One region of the Allobosea sp. CCNWLY174 genome, then DNA from elsewhere that is predicted to be linked to it. Evidence: riboswitches for the same ligand, from Rfam matches in the RefSeq annotation. Region 1 holds a riboswitch; the other holds the start of a gene.
The links. Region 1 has a riboswitch for cobalamin ahead of V7S63_RS12095 (TonB-dependent receptor plug domain-containing protein). Riboswitches for the same ligand answer to the same signal wherever they lie in the genome.

Region 1 (7,769 bases):
GCGCCGGTGGCGTTCGCACGGCTGCGCACAGTGGGCGTCCCAGGCTGAGCCGCCAGCGCCTGTTGCATTGCAGCAACAATACGCCGGTATAGCGCAGTCACCGAAGAGTGCATATTGCGACTCATTCGCATTTACTCGACAGTGGGTTCGTCAACAGGATCGCCAGCCATGCTGAAGCCCGCCGTCGTCGCTCTCGCCGCTGCGAGCCTGTTCTCGCCCGCCTTCGCGGCCGACCTGCCCTCGCGCAAGGGCGCCCCGGCCGCGCCGCCGGTGCTCTCGGCCTGCAGCGAGAGCGAGGGCATCCCGACCGATGCCTTCGGCTTCACCACCGGCTCGGATGTCGCCGAGGTCGGCTCCTTCGGCGCCAGCCTGACCTATAATGGCGGCTTCGGCGTCCGCGACGGCCGCCAGGCCGCGCATGGCCTGCAGCTGCAGGGCTCCTACGGGCTCTTCCCCTGCTTCGAGGTCGGCCCCTACCTCCTCGGCGGGTACACCGACGCCACCATCGCCGGCGCCAAGGCCGACAGCCGCAGCGCCGGTGCCGGCGTCGAGATGAAATACCGCCTGCTCGGCCGCGACCTGCACGGCATCGGCCTCACCGTCATCGTCGATCCCAGCTTCAACCGCACCGATCCGACCGGCGCAGGCAACTTCACCACCTACAACACCGGCCTGCGCATTTTCGCCGACAAGACGCTCGTCCCCGGCAAGCTCTACGCCGCGCTCAACCTCTCGCACGACCTGACCTGGACGGGGCCGAGCCCCTATCTGCGCTCCTCGACCTTCACGGTCGGCGGCTCGCTCGCCTGGCAAGTGCTCGACGGCCTCTATCTCAGCGGCGAAGTGCGCCATCAGCGCCGCCACAACGAACTCGGCTTCGGCAAGGAAGCCGGCTACGCCACCTTCGCCGGCCCCGGCATCTTCTGGCAGGCGAGCAAGCAGCTCGCCATCTCGGCCGCCTACAACGTCCAGATTGCCGGAAAGGCCAAGGGCGTGCCGGGCGATCTCGACATCACTAATTTCAGCCAGCATCTGCTGAAGGTGAAGGCGGCCTACAGCTTCTGAGGCACGCGGCAGCGATCAGTCCGGGACCTGCTGCGCGACGGTCGCGCTTGCCTCGGTTTCCGGCTCGCCGGACTGCTGTCGCGAGCTGCCGGCACGAGCGCGGCTGATCGTCTCGACGACATCGGCCGCGAGCTTCTCAAGCAGCTCGCGTTCGCGCTGGTCGAGATTGCGGGCTTCCGCATCGAGGATGCAGAGCGCTCCCAGCACATGGCCGTCGGACGAGCGCAGCGGTGCCCCGGCGTAGAAGCGCAACCCCCAAGCCTTGGCGACGGGATTGTCGGTGAAGCGGGCATCGCGCTCGGTATCGGCGACGACCAACGTCTCGCCGCTGGCCACGACATGGTCGCAGATCGCCGCCCGGCGTGGCAGGGTCGGCCGTCCGGTCTTGTCCCGGCCGAAACCGGAGAGCTCCCTGCTGCCGCCGATGACGATCTCCTGCTCGGCATCGATCGCCGAGATCATCGCCACGTCGACGTCGAAGGCATCGGCCGCGCGCTTGGCGATCGCATCGAGATCGTCGCGCAGCGCCTCGTCGAGAAACGCCGTGCCCTGGAGCGCCGCCACGCGCTCGGCATCGTCGGCCGGCATCGCTGCCACAGCCGGTTCGCTCGCTGTCTCTGGCAATAGGCGCTGGACCCGGCCGATCGTCTCCTGGATCGAGGCCGCAATCTCGTCTGCACCGATCCCCTTGCTCGCCTGCCCTGCCAGCCTCTCGGGCGGCACGGTCCAGAGAACCACGACGATCTTCAACTCCGGCCAGCGCTGCCGCAGGCGCCGGCAGAACTGCCGGGCGGCATTGTCGGGCTCGCCGCTGAAATAGTTGAGGCAGACGATCGGCACCCCGTCGAGATCGAGCCTGGCGACTGCGCCCGTCGTGACATGGGCGATCCTGCGCACCTGCGCCGGGATGCCTTCGAGATCGAGTGCATGGGCCAGCATCTGCGCGGCGATCCCGTCGATCTCCCATTTGCCGCCGATGCAGACCACCTTGGGGGCCAAGCCCTCGGCAGCCGCGGCGGGATGAGCCTCGCGCAACTCCTCCAGCAGCGCCTCCATCCCCTCCGCGATGCGCAGCCGGTGCGCCGCAGTAGCCTGCCGACCGTAATCGTCGCTGGCGAGGCGCAGGACCGCGACGCCGACGGCGTCATAGAAGGGCACCACCGCCAGCGTCTCGATCTCGCTTTCGGCGATCTCGATGGCTTCGTCGACATCGCCCGCGAGCAGGCGCTGGTAGATGCGTTCGGTCGGACTAAGCACCGGCACCGAGCCGAGCAGGGTGTCGAGGAATTGCAATTGCGGCAGGGTCTTGCCGAGGACCAATAGGCACACCGTCAGCGGCGTCGACAGGATCAGGCCGACCGGACCCCAGAGCGCGGTCCAGAATGTCGCGGCGGCGATCAGCGAGATCGCCGAGAGGCCAGTGCTGGTGCCGTAGAGCATCGGCTCGACGATATTGTTGCTGATGAGCTCGAGCCCCGCGATCAGCGCCAGCGTCCACAGCACCATGTGCCAGCCGGGATCGACCGCGAACGCCAGCGCCAGCGGAAAGACCGCGGAAATCAGCGCGCCAAGATAAGGCACGAAGCGCAGCACGGCTGCGACGACGCCCCAGAGCAGCGCACCGGGCACGCCGATCAGCCACAGGCCGAGCGCCAGCGGGATGGCGAAGGTCGTGTTCACCACGAGCTGCATCAGAAGATAGCGGCTGATCCGCCTGCCGGCATCCTCGATCGCATCGGTCGAGCGGTGCAGGTTGCCGCCAAGGATGCGCAGCAGCCGGTCACGCAGGTCGGTCCGGTCAAGCAGTGCCAGCACCACGAAGACGAGGACGATACCGGCCGTCGCCAGCGGTTCGAGCACACGGCCGAGCCAGACCAGCGCGACCTGCATCTGGGTGCCCGGCGCTGGCACGATCTCGACCCGCTGAGCACCGGCGCCCTGCACCGATTCGACTTCCTTTTGCAGGGACGCGATCGCGTTGAGCGCGCCATCGAGCATCCCCGGCGCCCTGAACTGCGCCTTGAGATCGTTGAGCTTGTTGTGGATGGTCGATTGATAGCTCGGCAGTTGCTCGCCGAGCGAACGGACCTGCGTTCCCAGCACGAGGAAGAGGCCGGCGAGCAGGACGAGCACGACGGTCATCACCGCCACGATCGCGATCACCTTGGGCAGCCCGCGCCGGCGCAGCCACAGCACCGGGGGATTGAGCGCGAAGCCGATCAGGAAGGCGAAAGCGAGCGGGATCAGGATGTCCTGCCCGTAGTAGAGTGCTGCGATGATCACCGCAGCCGAGACGAGCGCCGCCGCCACCTTGACGATGTCCGCCCCGGCCAGGTCGGCCGCAGCGATGGCGCCCGCCTCTGGCTGGACCCCCCTTCGGCTCGGAGCCGGTGTCGTTGTCATGGCGAAGCCCCCCGGCCCGCATTGGGTCGCCTTATGAACGTTAGAGGGGCTGCCCGGTTCCCCGGCATCCCAATCTGCATTGCGAACTGCAAGGCGCAGACGCTAAGACGAAGGACGTTCAACCACTGGTATCGGCAATGGCGCGGGAAGAGGCCGGAAACGGCGCATCGGACAAGGCCGGGATGATCTGCCGGGCGCTGCGCCGCGCGATCATCGAGCGCGCGCTCGAGCCCGGCGCGGCCTTGCCCGAGGATGCGCTCGGCGAACGCTTCGGTGTCAGCCGTACGCTGGCGCGCCATGCGCTGGCCCAGCTCGCTGCCGAAGGGCTGGTCGAACTGCGCCGCAATCGCTCCGCCGTTGTGGCGACGCCGAGCTGGCAGGAGGCGCGCGACACCTTCGACATCCGCATCGAGCTGGAGCGGCTCGTCGTGCGCCAGCTCGCCGGCCGGCTGACCAAAGCGCAGCTTGCGACGCTGCGGGCCCATGTCGACTCCGAGGATGAGGCGCGTGGCGGGCCCGACGCGGTCTCGATCCGGCTCGCGACCGAGTTCCACATCCTGCTCGCAGAGATGACCGAGAGCCCGATCCTCATCCGCTATGTCAGCGAGCTGTCCTATCGCTGCTGCCTGATCCTGTCGCTGTACAGCCGGCCGCATTCCTCGGAATGCGGCGTTAACGAGCACCGCCTGCTGATCGACGCCCTCACGACCGGCGACGTCGAAAAAGTCACGAGACTGATGCACAGTCATCTCGATTCGGTGGCGGAGCGCGCGCTGGTAGCCGAGGCCAAGCCGCGCGAACGGGACATCATGGCGATCCTGGCGCCCTATGCGCAGGCCCCTCAACCCGCCGTCAAACCGCGTCCGAAGCGCCCGCTCAAGGCGGCTGAATAACCGACCTCGTCGCGAAGGCGGCAAGCGAATTGACGTTGCGGCTCGTCCGCCCTACTCGTGAACGTGACGGTTCCCTCACGGGATCAAAAGGGAACGCAGTGCGGATGGCCTGGCCATCTCATGCTGCGGCTGCCCCCGCAACTGTAAGCGGCGAGCCTTTCGCCATACGCCACTGGGACCTCGGCCCTGGGAAGGCGGCGAAGGGCAGCGACCCGCGAGCCAGGAGACCTGCCGTCAGCCGTGGTCACACGCGAACACATCGGCCGGGGTGCGCTGATGGGTGGTAGAACTGCGCGCGCCCGGTTTCGGGAGCGGGTGGGGACATCTCGTTCGCGGTGACGTGCCACTGACGTTACCGCCGAGGTTTCCCGTGTTCCGTTTGCCAAAGCCCGCCAGGAGCGGGCGTTTCTCAGTTGCCTTCCCCCTGCTCGCCGCCTCGACCCTGCTAACGCCGCTTTCCGCGCTGGCGCAGTCGGGCGAGAAGCCGATCGCGCTCGACGAGATCGTGATCAGCCCGACCGGCGTTCCGACCCCGGCAAGGGAGATCGCGAGCTCCGTCACCGTCGTCACCGCCAAGGAGATCGAGCGCGAGCAGCGCCGCACCCTGCCGCAGGCGCTCGCCGCCGTCCCCGGCCTCAATATCGTCCAGACCGGCGGGCCGGGCGGGCTCACCTCGGTCTTCATGCGCGGCACCAACTCCAACCACGTCAAGGTGCTGATCGACGGGATCGAGGTGAACGATCCCTCGACGCCGAACCGCTCCTTCGACTTCGGCCAGATGCTGACCACCGACATCGAGCGCATCGAGGTGCTGCGCGGCCCGCAGAGCGGTCTCTATGGCGCCAATGCGCTGGGCGGCGTGATCTCGATCACCAGCAAGCGCGGCGAGGGGCCGCCCAAGGTGACCGGCTCGGTCGAAGCCGGCTCCTATGGCACCTTCAACAAGAGCCTCGGGGTCAGCGGCGGCGACGACCGCTTCGACTATGCCTTCGGCATCAGCCATTTCCGGGCGGATTCGACACCGGTGACACCACCGGACCTGGTTCCCGCCGGCCGGCGGCGCAATCCCAACTCCTATGACAACTGGAGCTATTCCGCCCGCCTCGGCGCCAGGCTGTCCGACACGCTGAGCGTCAACTGGGTCGGTCGCTATATCGACGGGCAATTGCTGTTCACCGGCGATTCCGGCTTCCCGAGCCTGCCCAGCAGCTTCCGATCCAGCCAGAACTATCGCCAGGCCTTCACCCGCGGCGAGATCGTCTGGGACCCGCTGGGCGGGCAGTTCGTCAACCGCTTCGGCGTCTCCTACAGCAACCAGGATCGCTCCAATCGCCGGCCTAACGCCTTCGGCATCCTCGACGTGCCGACCGAGAACCTCGGCGAGCGCATCAAATACGACTGGCGCGGCGACCTGAAGCTCACCCGGAGCCAGACACTGGTGATGGGACTGCAATACGAGAACGAACGCTTCGACACGCCCAACAAGACCGTCTCGAACGGAAACCGGGGCGCCTTCGTCGAATTGCAGTCGAACTGGACCGACCGCTTCTTCACCACCGCCAATATCCGCTACGATGACGACGACAAGTTCGGCGGCCACACCACCTATCGCATCGCACCGGTCTTCATCGTGCCAGGCACCGACACCAAGCTGAAGGCGAGCTACGGCACCGGCTTCAAGGCGCCGACGCTGAGCGAACGCTTCAGCGATTCCCGCCCGGCCTTCAACTTCTATGGCAACCCGAACCTCAAGCCGGAGGAAAGCCGCGGCTGGGATGTCGGCTTCGAGCAGCCGCTGGTGAACGGGCAGGTGAATGTCGGTGCGACCTACTTCCACAACGACATCGACAACCTGATCCTGACCAACGCCGCGCGCACCTCCTATACGAATATCGGCCGCGCCACGACCAAGGGCGTCGAGGCCTTCGCGGCGCTGGAACTGACGCCGCAGTTCAAGGTCCGCGCCGAGTACACCTTCACCCTCGCCAAGGATGAGACCGCGCATCAGGAGCTGCTGCGCCGGCCACGCCACAAGGCCAGCATCACCGCGAGCTGGGTGCCGATCGAGAAGCTGACCTTGTCGGCGACGCTGATCTATGTCGGCGAGCGCATGGATGGGAACCGCGACTTCTCGATCTCCAGGATGCGCGCGCCGGGCGCCGCCATCGTCAACCTCGCCGCCGACTACAAGGTCGACGAGAAGCTCACCGTGTTCGGCCGCGTCGATAACCTGTTCGACAAGCGCTACGAGAACCCGGTCGGCTTCCTGGTGCCGGGCCTCAGCGCCTTCGGCGGGATCAGGGTGAGCCTGTGAGGCTGTCGAGCTCCGCAGTCATGCTCGCCCTTGCGGCGAAAGATGACGCGGGTCGTCCGATGAAGAACGCGGGGAACCCTTCTCCCGTGTGGGAGAAGGGCAGGGATGAGGGCCTGCCCTCGCCCATTGAAGTCGCAGCGGCGCCGTCGCGCGCCAATAATCAGCGGCGGTCCCTCACCCCTATCCCATCCGGGAGAGGGGTTCCCCGCGGATACTCTTGCCGCCATCGCATACTGACGACTCTTCAGCAGACCGTTCTCCGTCTGAGTGCGGCTATTCTCTGCCTGGTGGTCGCGAATGCCGCCACCCACGCCGACGACATCCCCGCGAAGCCGCAGCGCATCGTCTCGCTCAACATGTGCACCGACGAGCTGGTGCTGCGGCTGGCATCGCCGGAACACATCGCCTCGGTGACCTGGCTGTCGCAGGACCCGCGCAGCGCCAACATGGCTGCGCGCGCCCGCAGCATTCCGGCCAATCACGGGCTGGTCGAGGAGGTGCTGGCGCACAAGCCAGACCTCGTGATCGCCGGCGCCTATACGACACGCTCGACCGTCGCGCTGCTGAAGCGCGTCGGCGTGCAGGTCCGCGAATTCGGCGTGCCGGGGAACCTTGCCGAGATGCGCGCGCAGATCCGCGACATGGCGAACCTGCTCGGCGAGCAACAGAACGGCGAAGCCCTGATCGCGGAGATCGACAAGCGTCTCGCCGCGCTGGCGGATCGCCCTCGCCCGGCGCATCCGCGTGCGATCGTGCTGCGCCCGAACGGCTTCACAACCGGGCGCGGCTCGCTCGTCGACGAGATCCTGATGGCAGCGGGGCTGACCAACCTCGCCGCCGAGCTCGGCATCGACAGTTACGGCCAGATCGCGCTCGAAACCGTCGCGCTCGGCAAGGCCGATATCCTGATCCTCAACACCACGCCGGACGGCCCGCCCTCGCTGGCGCACGAGATCCTGCATCACCCGGTCCTCGCCCGCCTGGGCGACCGGCTGAAGCTCGTCGCCCTGCCCTCGAAGCTCTGGACCTGCGCCGGCCCGGCGGTGATCGACGCGATCGAACTGCTGCTCGACGCAAGCGCGCCGACGACAGCT
Region 2 (7,769 bases), on a different contig from region 1:
AAGCGCGAGGCCTCGATGCTGGAGGACATCCGCAAGTCCGGTCGCTCCAAGATCGTCGAGGATGTCGATCGCGATGCCTTCGCCGCCAAGTCCAAGGTCGTCGCCACCGCGATGGAAGGGCGCTGGGGCAAGGCGCATCTCGACCGCGTGCTCGCGGCGATCGAAACGCAGCGCAAGCGCTAATCCGGCCCGATGACCGGCCTCACTTTGATCCGGCGGCTCGACGACTGGTCGAGCCGCGTCGAGGACGCTGCCCTGGTGGTGCTCCACGCCTCCATCGCGACGCTGGTCTGCGCCGCCGTGGTCTTCCGCTATGTGCTGAGCGATCCGCTGACCTGGTCGGAGGAGCTCATCCTGCTGCTCTTCGCCTGGATGGTCTTCCTTGGCATCGCCAGCGCCTTCCATGCCCGCACGCACATCATCATCGACGTCATCGTGATGTTCGCGCCGCGTTGGCTCGCCCGCGCCTTCGGCCTCCTCGCCTTCCTGGCGACGGCGGCGGTGCTGGGCACGCTGACCTTGTTCTCCTGGCGCTATCTCCAGCGCGAGCTGCCGAATCTGACGCCGATGCTCGGCATCTCGGCCGGCTGGATGATCGCGCCGCTCTTCGTGGGCAGTGCGCTCTCGCTGCTGCATCTCTTGCGCAACCTGCTGGATGAGGGGCCCGCCGGGGCGCTCTGGTCCGACATCACGACGCGCGAGTAGCGGCCATGGTGACCTTGCTCTTGGGCGCCTTCGCGCTGCTCATCGTCGTCGGCACGCCGATCTGGATCGCCATGGCCGGCTCGGCCCTGCTGGTGATCTTCATTGAGGGTATCCCGCTCACGGTCGCCGCGCAGCGCATCGTCGCCGGCGTGCAGTCCTTCCCGCTGCTGGCGATCCCGCTGTTCACACTCGCCGGCTCATTGATGAATGCGTCCGGCATCTCCGAGCGCCTCTTCAGCTTCACCAAGGCGCTGGTCGGCCATATCCGCGGCGGCCCGGCGCATACGCTGGTCGTCGGCGAGGTCTTCCTCTCCGGCATCTCAGGTTCCTCGGTCGCCGATACCGCCGCGGCGGCGCGGGTCTTCGTGCCCCAACTCGAGAAGATGGGCTATCCGCGGGCCTTCGGCGCGGCGCTTTCGGCCGTAGCCGGCACGCTCGGGCCGATCATCCCGCCCTCGATCCTGATGGTGGTCTACGCCTGGCAGGCCAATATCTCGCTGGGCAGCCTGTTCGTCGCCGGCATCATCCCCGGCCTCGTCATGGCCGCCTGCATCATGGCGACCATCGCCATACTGGCCTTAAAGCGCGATTTCCGCGCGGCTGGCGCCTTCTCGCTCGGCAATCTCTGGACGGAGTTCAAATACGCTTCGCTGGCGCTGCTGATGCCGGTGCTGATCATCGTCGGCTTCCGCGCCGGGCTCTTCACCGCGACCGAGATCGCCGGCGTCGCCGCCGCCTATTCGCTGGTCGTCGGCATGCTGGTCTACCGCTCGATCAGGCTCGCCGATCTGCCGGCGATCCTGGTCGGCACGGCGCGCGAGACGGCGGTCATCCTCGCCATCGTCGCGGCGGCCTCGCCCTTCAGCTGGATCCTCGCCGTCGACCAGGCGCCCCAGCTCGTCACCGACTTCATGAAGTCGATCTCGACCGACCCGCTGGTTGTGCTGCTGATCCTGAACATCGCCTTGCTGATCGCCGGCATGTTCATGGAGACGATCGCCATCATGATCATCCTGGTGCCGATCCTCTTGCCGCTGCTGACCTCGTTGCAGATCGACCTCGTGCATTTCGGCATCGTGCTCCTGGTCAACCTCGTCATCGGCCAGGTGACGCCGCCGGTCGGGGTGCTCTGCTTCGTCGCCATGGCGATCACGAAAGTCAGGCTAGGGCCGCTCTTCCGCGAGCTCTGGCCCTTCCTGATCGCGCTTGTCGTGGCGCTCGCCATCATCACCTACGTGCCCGCGCTCAGCCTCTGGTTGCCGCGTGTCGCCGGCTTCTAAGGGAATTCCGATGACCAGGATCAGCGAAGTCGAGATCGTCGAGTTCTCGTTCAAGAGCAGGAATCTCGGCCGCTCGGCCGAGAACGCGCGCGCCGTCTACAATATCGGCTACAAGCCCAATTCCGAGCTGGAATTGACCAAGTTCGCCGTCGTCATCCGCAGCGAGGACGGAGCCGAGGGGCAATATGTCATGCATTGGGGCGGCACCCGCGCCACCATGGCGCAGACGCTCTCGCTGGCGCCCAACATCCTCGGCCGCGATCCCGATCACCGCGAGGAGATCTGGAACGACATGAAGCGGGAACTGCGCCAGCATGACGGCATGGGCATCGGGCCGATCGACATCGCGCTCTGGGACCTCGCCGGCAAGCGCTTCGGTGCCTCGGTCTCGCAGCTCCTCGGCGGCTTCCGCAGCAAGCTCAAGACCTATGCTTCGACCTATCACGGCGACCGCAATGGTGGGCTCGACAGCAAGGAGGCCTTCGTCGACTTCGCCGAGGCCTGCTACGATCTCGGCTATCGCGCCTTCAAGGTCCATGGTTGGCATGATGGCGATGCGCGCGAGGAGGCCGCCAACGTCCTGCATGTCGCAAAAGCCGTCGGCGACCGCATGACCCTGATGCTCGACCCGGCCAACGAGCTCAGGACCTTCGCCGACGCGCTCTATGTCGGGCGCGCCTGCGACGAGGGCAATTACTTCTGGTACGAGGACCCGATGCGCGATTGCGGCGTCTCGGCCTTCGCCCACAAGAAGTTGCGCGAGATGCTGAAGACGCCGATCCTCCAGACCGAGTATCTGCGCGGCTTCGAGCCCAAGGCCGATTTCCTGATCAATGGCGGCACCGACGCGCTGCGCTCCGATCCGGAATACGATCTTGGCATCACCGGCGCGATGAAGATCGCCCATCTCGCCGAGGCCTTCGGCGTCGATGTCGAGATCCATGCCTGTGGCCCGGCCCACCGCCACTGCATGGCCGCGACCCGCAACACCAATTTCTACGAGCTCGCGCTGGTCGGACCCGATTGCCCGAACGCGGTGCCGCCGGTCTATGCCTGCGGCTACAGCGACCAGCTTGATGGCGTCGACAAGGATGGCTGCTTCCCGGTCCCGACCGGCCCCGGGCTCGGCGTCACCTATGACTGGGACTATATCCGCGCCCACGAGACGGCGCGGGAGGTGTTCAAGCTGTAGACCGCGCATCGGCGCGGTCTTTCGCACCGGGGATTCGATGATATCACTGCAGTGGAGCAGGGCTTCGCGGCCCGCTCGTTCCGCATCCAGTTTCGTCGACCCGCGCCATGAACGTCACCCCCGGACAGGACCATGGCACCATCGTCGCCTCGGGCGAGGCAGCCGGGCCGGTCGTCGTCCTCGCCGAGCCCTTGAGCTTCTGGGGCGGCGTCGATCCCGCCACGGGTACGGTGATTGACGTGCATCATCCCGCCCATGGCGTCTCGCTCGCCGGCGCGGTCGTGTTGATGCCGACCAGTCGGGGCTCCTGTTCGGGCTCCGGCGTGTTGCTGGAGCTGGCGCTCTCCGGCAAGAACCCCGCCGCGCTGATCTTCGCTGGCCCCGAGGACACGCTGACGCTCGGCGCGATCGTCGCCTCCGAGATGTTCGGGCGCCGCATCCCGGTCGCGCGCCTGTCCGCGGAGGCCTTCGCCACCCTTTCCTCCGCGCGGCACGCGACGATCACGCCGGATGGCGTATCGGCCGATGGCGGGCAGGTGCATATCCCTCTTGCCGCGGCGGCGGATGCAGGACTGCGGTTGTCCTCTTCCGATCGCGGCATGCTCGACGGCAAGGTCGGGATCGCTGCCCAGCAGGCCATGCGCATCCTCGTCGCCATGGCGAGCCAGCAAGGAGCGACCGAACTCCTCGATGTGACGCGGGCTCATGTCGATGGCTGCATCTATGCCGGCCCGGCCAATCTGGTCTTCGCCGAGAAGATGGAGGAGCTCGGCGCACGCGTCCGCATCCCGACGACGATGAACGCGATCTCCGTCGACCATGCGAACTGGCGCCGCCAGGGCGTTGCGCCCGAATTCGGCGAACCGGCGGCGCGCCTCGCCGAGACCTATGTCCGCATGGGCTGCCAGGCGAGCTTCACCTGCGCGCCCTATACGCTGCGGGAGCCGCCACGCTTCGGCGAGCCGATCGGATGGTCGGAATCGAACGCGGTGATCTTCGCCAATTCCGTGCTCGGCGCCCGGACCGCCAAGCATCCGGACTTCCTGGACTTCTGCATCGCCGTCACCGGCCGCGCGCCGCTCGCTGGCGCCTTTCTCGACGAGGGGCGCCGGGCGCGCTGTACCGTCCGGGTCGAGTTGCCGGAGGGCGCGGACAGCGTGGCCTGGCCCTTGATCGGCTACCTTGCCGGCCTGGCTTCGCCTGATCGGATCCCGTTGATCAAGGGCCTGGCGAAGACGCAACCGACGCGGGACGACCTCAAGGCACTCTGCGCCGCCTTCGGCACGACCTCGGCGGCGGCGATGCTCCATATCGAAGGCATCACGCCGGAAGCGGACAGCCTCGGCGGCGTCCCCGAGGACGAAGTCGTCATCACCCGCGGGGACCTCGCCGCGGGCTGGCGCAAGCTGAGCGAGGGGCCGTCCAGCGTCGATCTCGTTGCCATCGGCAGCCCACACGCCTCGCTTGACGAGTGCCGCGAGTTCGCTGCGCGCCTCGACGGCCGTTCCGTCGCGGAGACGCTCTCTGTCATCATCACGGCCGGGCGGGAGGTCGTCGCCGCGGCTGAAGTCGATGGCACACTGGCCAGGCTTGCGCGGAGCGGCGTCGCGATCATCCCCGATCTCTGCTGGTGCTCGATCACCCGCCCGGTCTTCCCGGAGCAGGCGAAGGTGGTCCTGACCAACTCCGGCAAATACGCCCATTACGGGCCGGGGCTCTCCGGCTGCGCCGTCAGGCTGGGCACGCTCGACGACTGCATCGAGGCGGCCTTGACGGGGGCCGCTCCCGCGCGGCTCCCCGCCTGGCTCTCCTAGCTGCTTCGGCGAACAGGCTTGACGGTGCGGCGCGGCCTTATAGGGTGGCCGCGATCGAGGTTCTCCGGATCGCATCCGGAGCTAAGAGGGAATTCGGTGAGGCGTATTCCGCCAAAGCCGAGGCTGCCCCCGCAACTGTAAGCGGCGAGCTCTCCGTCCATCGTCCACTGGCGCCGACAGCGCTGGGAAGGCCGGGCGGGATCGGCATCGACCCGCGAGCCAGGAGACCTGCCCCGGTCGTCGAAGACGTCTTTCGGACGGGGTGTTCCGGAGCTGTGTGTCGATGGCGGCGCTGCCCTCCATCCATCCACGCCCCTGCGCAGTTCCCCGCCTGCCATCTCGGGGAGCGATGAGACCCATGGTCATGAACACCGTCTGCGCCGTTGCGCAGAGCTTGACGGCTGCGCGCCGACCCTTCTATCAGAAATGCAACATTGTTACATTTGAGGCTTCCGCTGTGCCGGCCATTCGCCATGTCACCCGTTTGCTGCAAGGTGCCGCCGCGGCGCTCATCGGCACTCTGTTCGCAGGGTCGGCCTTCGCTGCGCCGACGCAATATCCGCTGACCCTCGAGAATTGTCGGGAGAGTGTGACCTTCGCCGCGCCGCCCAAGCGCGTCGTGGCGATCGGCCAGACGCAGACCGAGATCCTCTACGCACTCGGCCTCGGCGACCGCGTCGTCGGCACCGCCGTCTGGTTCTCGCCGGTTGCCAAGCCCTATGAGGCGGTCAACGCCAAGGTGAAGCGTCTCGCCGACAACGATCCGAGCTTCGAGGCGGTGCTGGCCCAGGAGCCCGATCTCGTCACCGCGATGTTCGAATGGCATGTCGGACCCAACGGCATCGTCGGCAAGCGCGCCCAGTTCGCCGGGGTCAAGGTGCCGACTTACGTCTCGCCGGCCGATTGCGTCGGCAAGGACAATTCCGGCGCCGGCGACGGCGTACGCACCCAGATGTTCACGATGGAGCTGGTCTATCGCAACATCCGCGAGTTCGGGCAGATCTTCGATGTCTCCGACCGGGCTGAAGCCCTCGTCGCCGAACTGAAGGCACGCGAGGACAAGGCGGTCGCGGCCGTCGCCAGCCTCAAGGCCAGGGACGTGCCGGTCGTGGTCTGGTTCTCCAGCCGCGACATCAAGGGCGACGGCTTCATGGCCGGCAAGAACGGCGTGCCGGCCTATATCCTTTCGAAGCTCGGCGCCCGCAACATCATCACCACCAATGAGGAATGGCCGCTGGTCGGCTGGGAGAGCATCGCTGGCGCCAACCCCGCGGTGATCGTCGCGGTGAAGATGGATCGCCGCCGCTTCCCGGCCGACGACATCGAGAAGAAGCTCGATTTTCTGAAGACCGATCCCGTCGCCAGCAAGCTCGATGCGGTGAGGAACCAGCACATCGTGATCCTGGATGTCGGCGCGACCCGGGCCGGGCTCGATACGGTCGACGGCATCGAGGCGCTCGCCAAGGCGATCTCCGGCTTCGGCCTCTCCCCTTGAGCCACGCTGCCCATGGCCCGAACTGGCCCGCGCGGATCGTCATCGCGGTTGCCTCGCTCGCTGCGCTGACCATCTCGGTGGCGCTGGCGGTGACGATCGGCGAGATGCGCATCCCGTTCGACACGGCGCTGCGGGCGCTCGGCAACGGGCTGTTCAGCCTCGACTTTCCCGTCAGCGCGATCCAGCAGGGCGTGATCTTCGACTACCGCCTGAGCCGGGCGCTGATGGCAGGCCTCTGTGGCGGGGCGCTGGCACTCTCCGGAGCGATCCTGCAGGCGCTGCTGCGCAATCCGCTGGCCGAGCCTTACGTGCTCGGCATTTCCGCCGGCGCCTCGACCGGCGCCGTCGCGGTGCTGATCCTCGGCGTCGGCATCGGCGGCACGGCGCTGAGCGTCTCGGCCGGCGCCTTCATCGGCTCCTGCGCTGCACTCACCGTGGTCGCGCTGCTGGCGACAGGGGCGGGCGGGGCGAGCGATCGCGTCATTCTTGCCGGCGTCGCGACCTCGCAGCTCTTCAACGCAGCGACCGCGACGATCGTCACGACCATGGCCAGCGCCGAGCAGGCGCGCGGTGTGATGTTCTGGCTGCTAGGGAATTTCGGCGGCGTGCGCTGGCCTGACCTCTGGATCGCCGCGCCGGTCGCCTTTATCGGCTTCGCCATCTGCATGCTGCACGCGAAGGTTCTCGATGCCTTCGCCTTCGGTGTCGATGCCGCCGCCTCGCTCGGCGTCGCCGTGACGAGGGTGAAGGTCGTGCTCCTCGCCACGACGGCAGTGATGACCGCGGTGATGGTCTCGATCGTCGGCACGGTCGGCTTCGTCGGTTTGATCATTCCCCATGCCGCCCGCTTCCTCGTCGGCTCCGGCCATGCCCGTCTGCTGCCGGCCTGCCTCGTCGTAGGCGCGATCTTCATGATCCTCGCGGACATCCTCTCGCGCGTGCTGATCCCGCAGCAGATCCTGCCGATCGGGGTGGTGACAGCGCTGTTCGGCGCGCCGGTCTTCGCGCTGATCCTCTACCGTGCGAGGCGGCCGGCATGACGCTCGCGGCCCGTGAGGTACGCTGGGGCGTCGCCGGCAAGATGATCGTCGACGGCGTGACGCTGCAGGCGGCGCCCGGCCGCGTGCTCGGGCTGATCGGCCCGAACGGCTCGGGCAAGTCGAGCCTGCTCAGGCTGCTCTGCCGGCTGCGCAATGTCGCGAGCGGCGTCGTCACGCTCGACGAGCGCGATATCGCCGCCGTGCCCCGGCGCGAGCTCGCCCGCCGCCTCGCCTTTGTCGAGC

Region 2: linked by a shared signal. The riboswitch ahead of V7S63_RS21365 (ABC transporter substrate-binding protein) and the one ahead of V7S63_RS12095 (TonB-dependent receptor plug domain-containing protein) in region 1 are both predicted to bind cobalamin.

What each region holds. Positions count from the first base shown of each region.
Region 1 is NZ_JBBBBQ010000003.1:235,571-243,339, reverse strand. It holds gene V7S63_RS12115 (NUDIX hydrolase) at 1-48, shown strand, start outside; gene V7S63_RS12110 (hypothetical protein) at 169-1,065, shown strand; gene V7S63_RS12105 (AI-2E family transporter) at 1,081-3,468, opposite strand; gene V7S63_RS12100 (GntR family transcriptional regulator) at 3,606-4,361, shown strand; cobalamin riboswitch at 4,412-4,611, shown strand; gene V7S63_RS12095 (TonB-dependent receptor plug domain-containing protein) at 4,732-6,675, shown strand; gene V7S63_RS12090 (ABC transporter substrate-binding protein) at 6,963-7,769, shown strand, end outside.
Region 2 is NZ_JBBBBQ010000008.1:109,164-116,932, forward strand. It holds gene V7S63_RS21340 (TRAP transporter substrate-binding protein) at 1-183, shown strand, start outside; gene V7S63_RS21345 (TRAP transporter small permease) at 193-705, shown strand; gene V7S63_RS21350 (TRAP transporter large permease) at 711-1,985, shown strand; gene V7S63_RS21355 (enolase C-terminal domain-like protein) at 1,996-3,177, shown strand; gene lhpI (cis-3-hydroxy-L-proline dehydratase) at 3,285-4,991, shown strand; cobalamin riboswitch at 5,032-5,241, shown strand; gene V7S63_RS21365 (ABC transporter substrate-binding protein) at 5,458-6,486, shown strand; gene V7S63_RS21370 (FecCD family ABC transporter permease) at 6,483-7,526, shown strand; gene V7S63_RS21375 (ABC transporter ATP-binding protein) at 7,523-7,769, shown strand, end outside.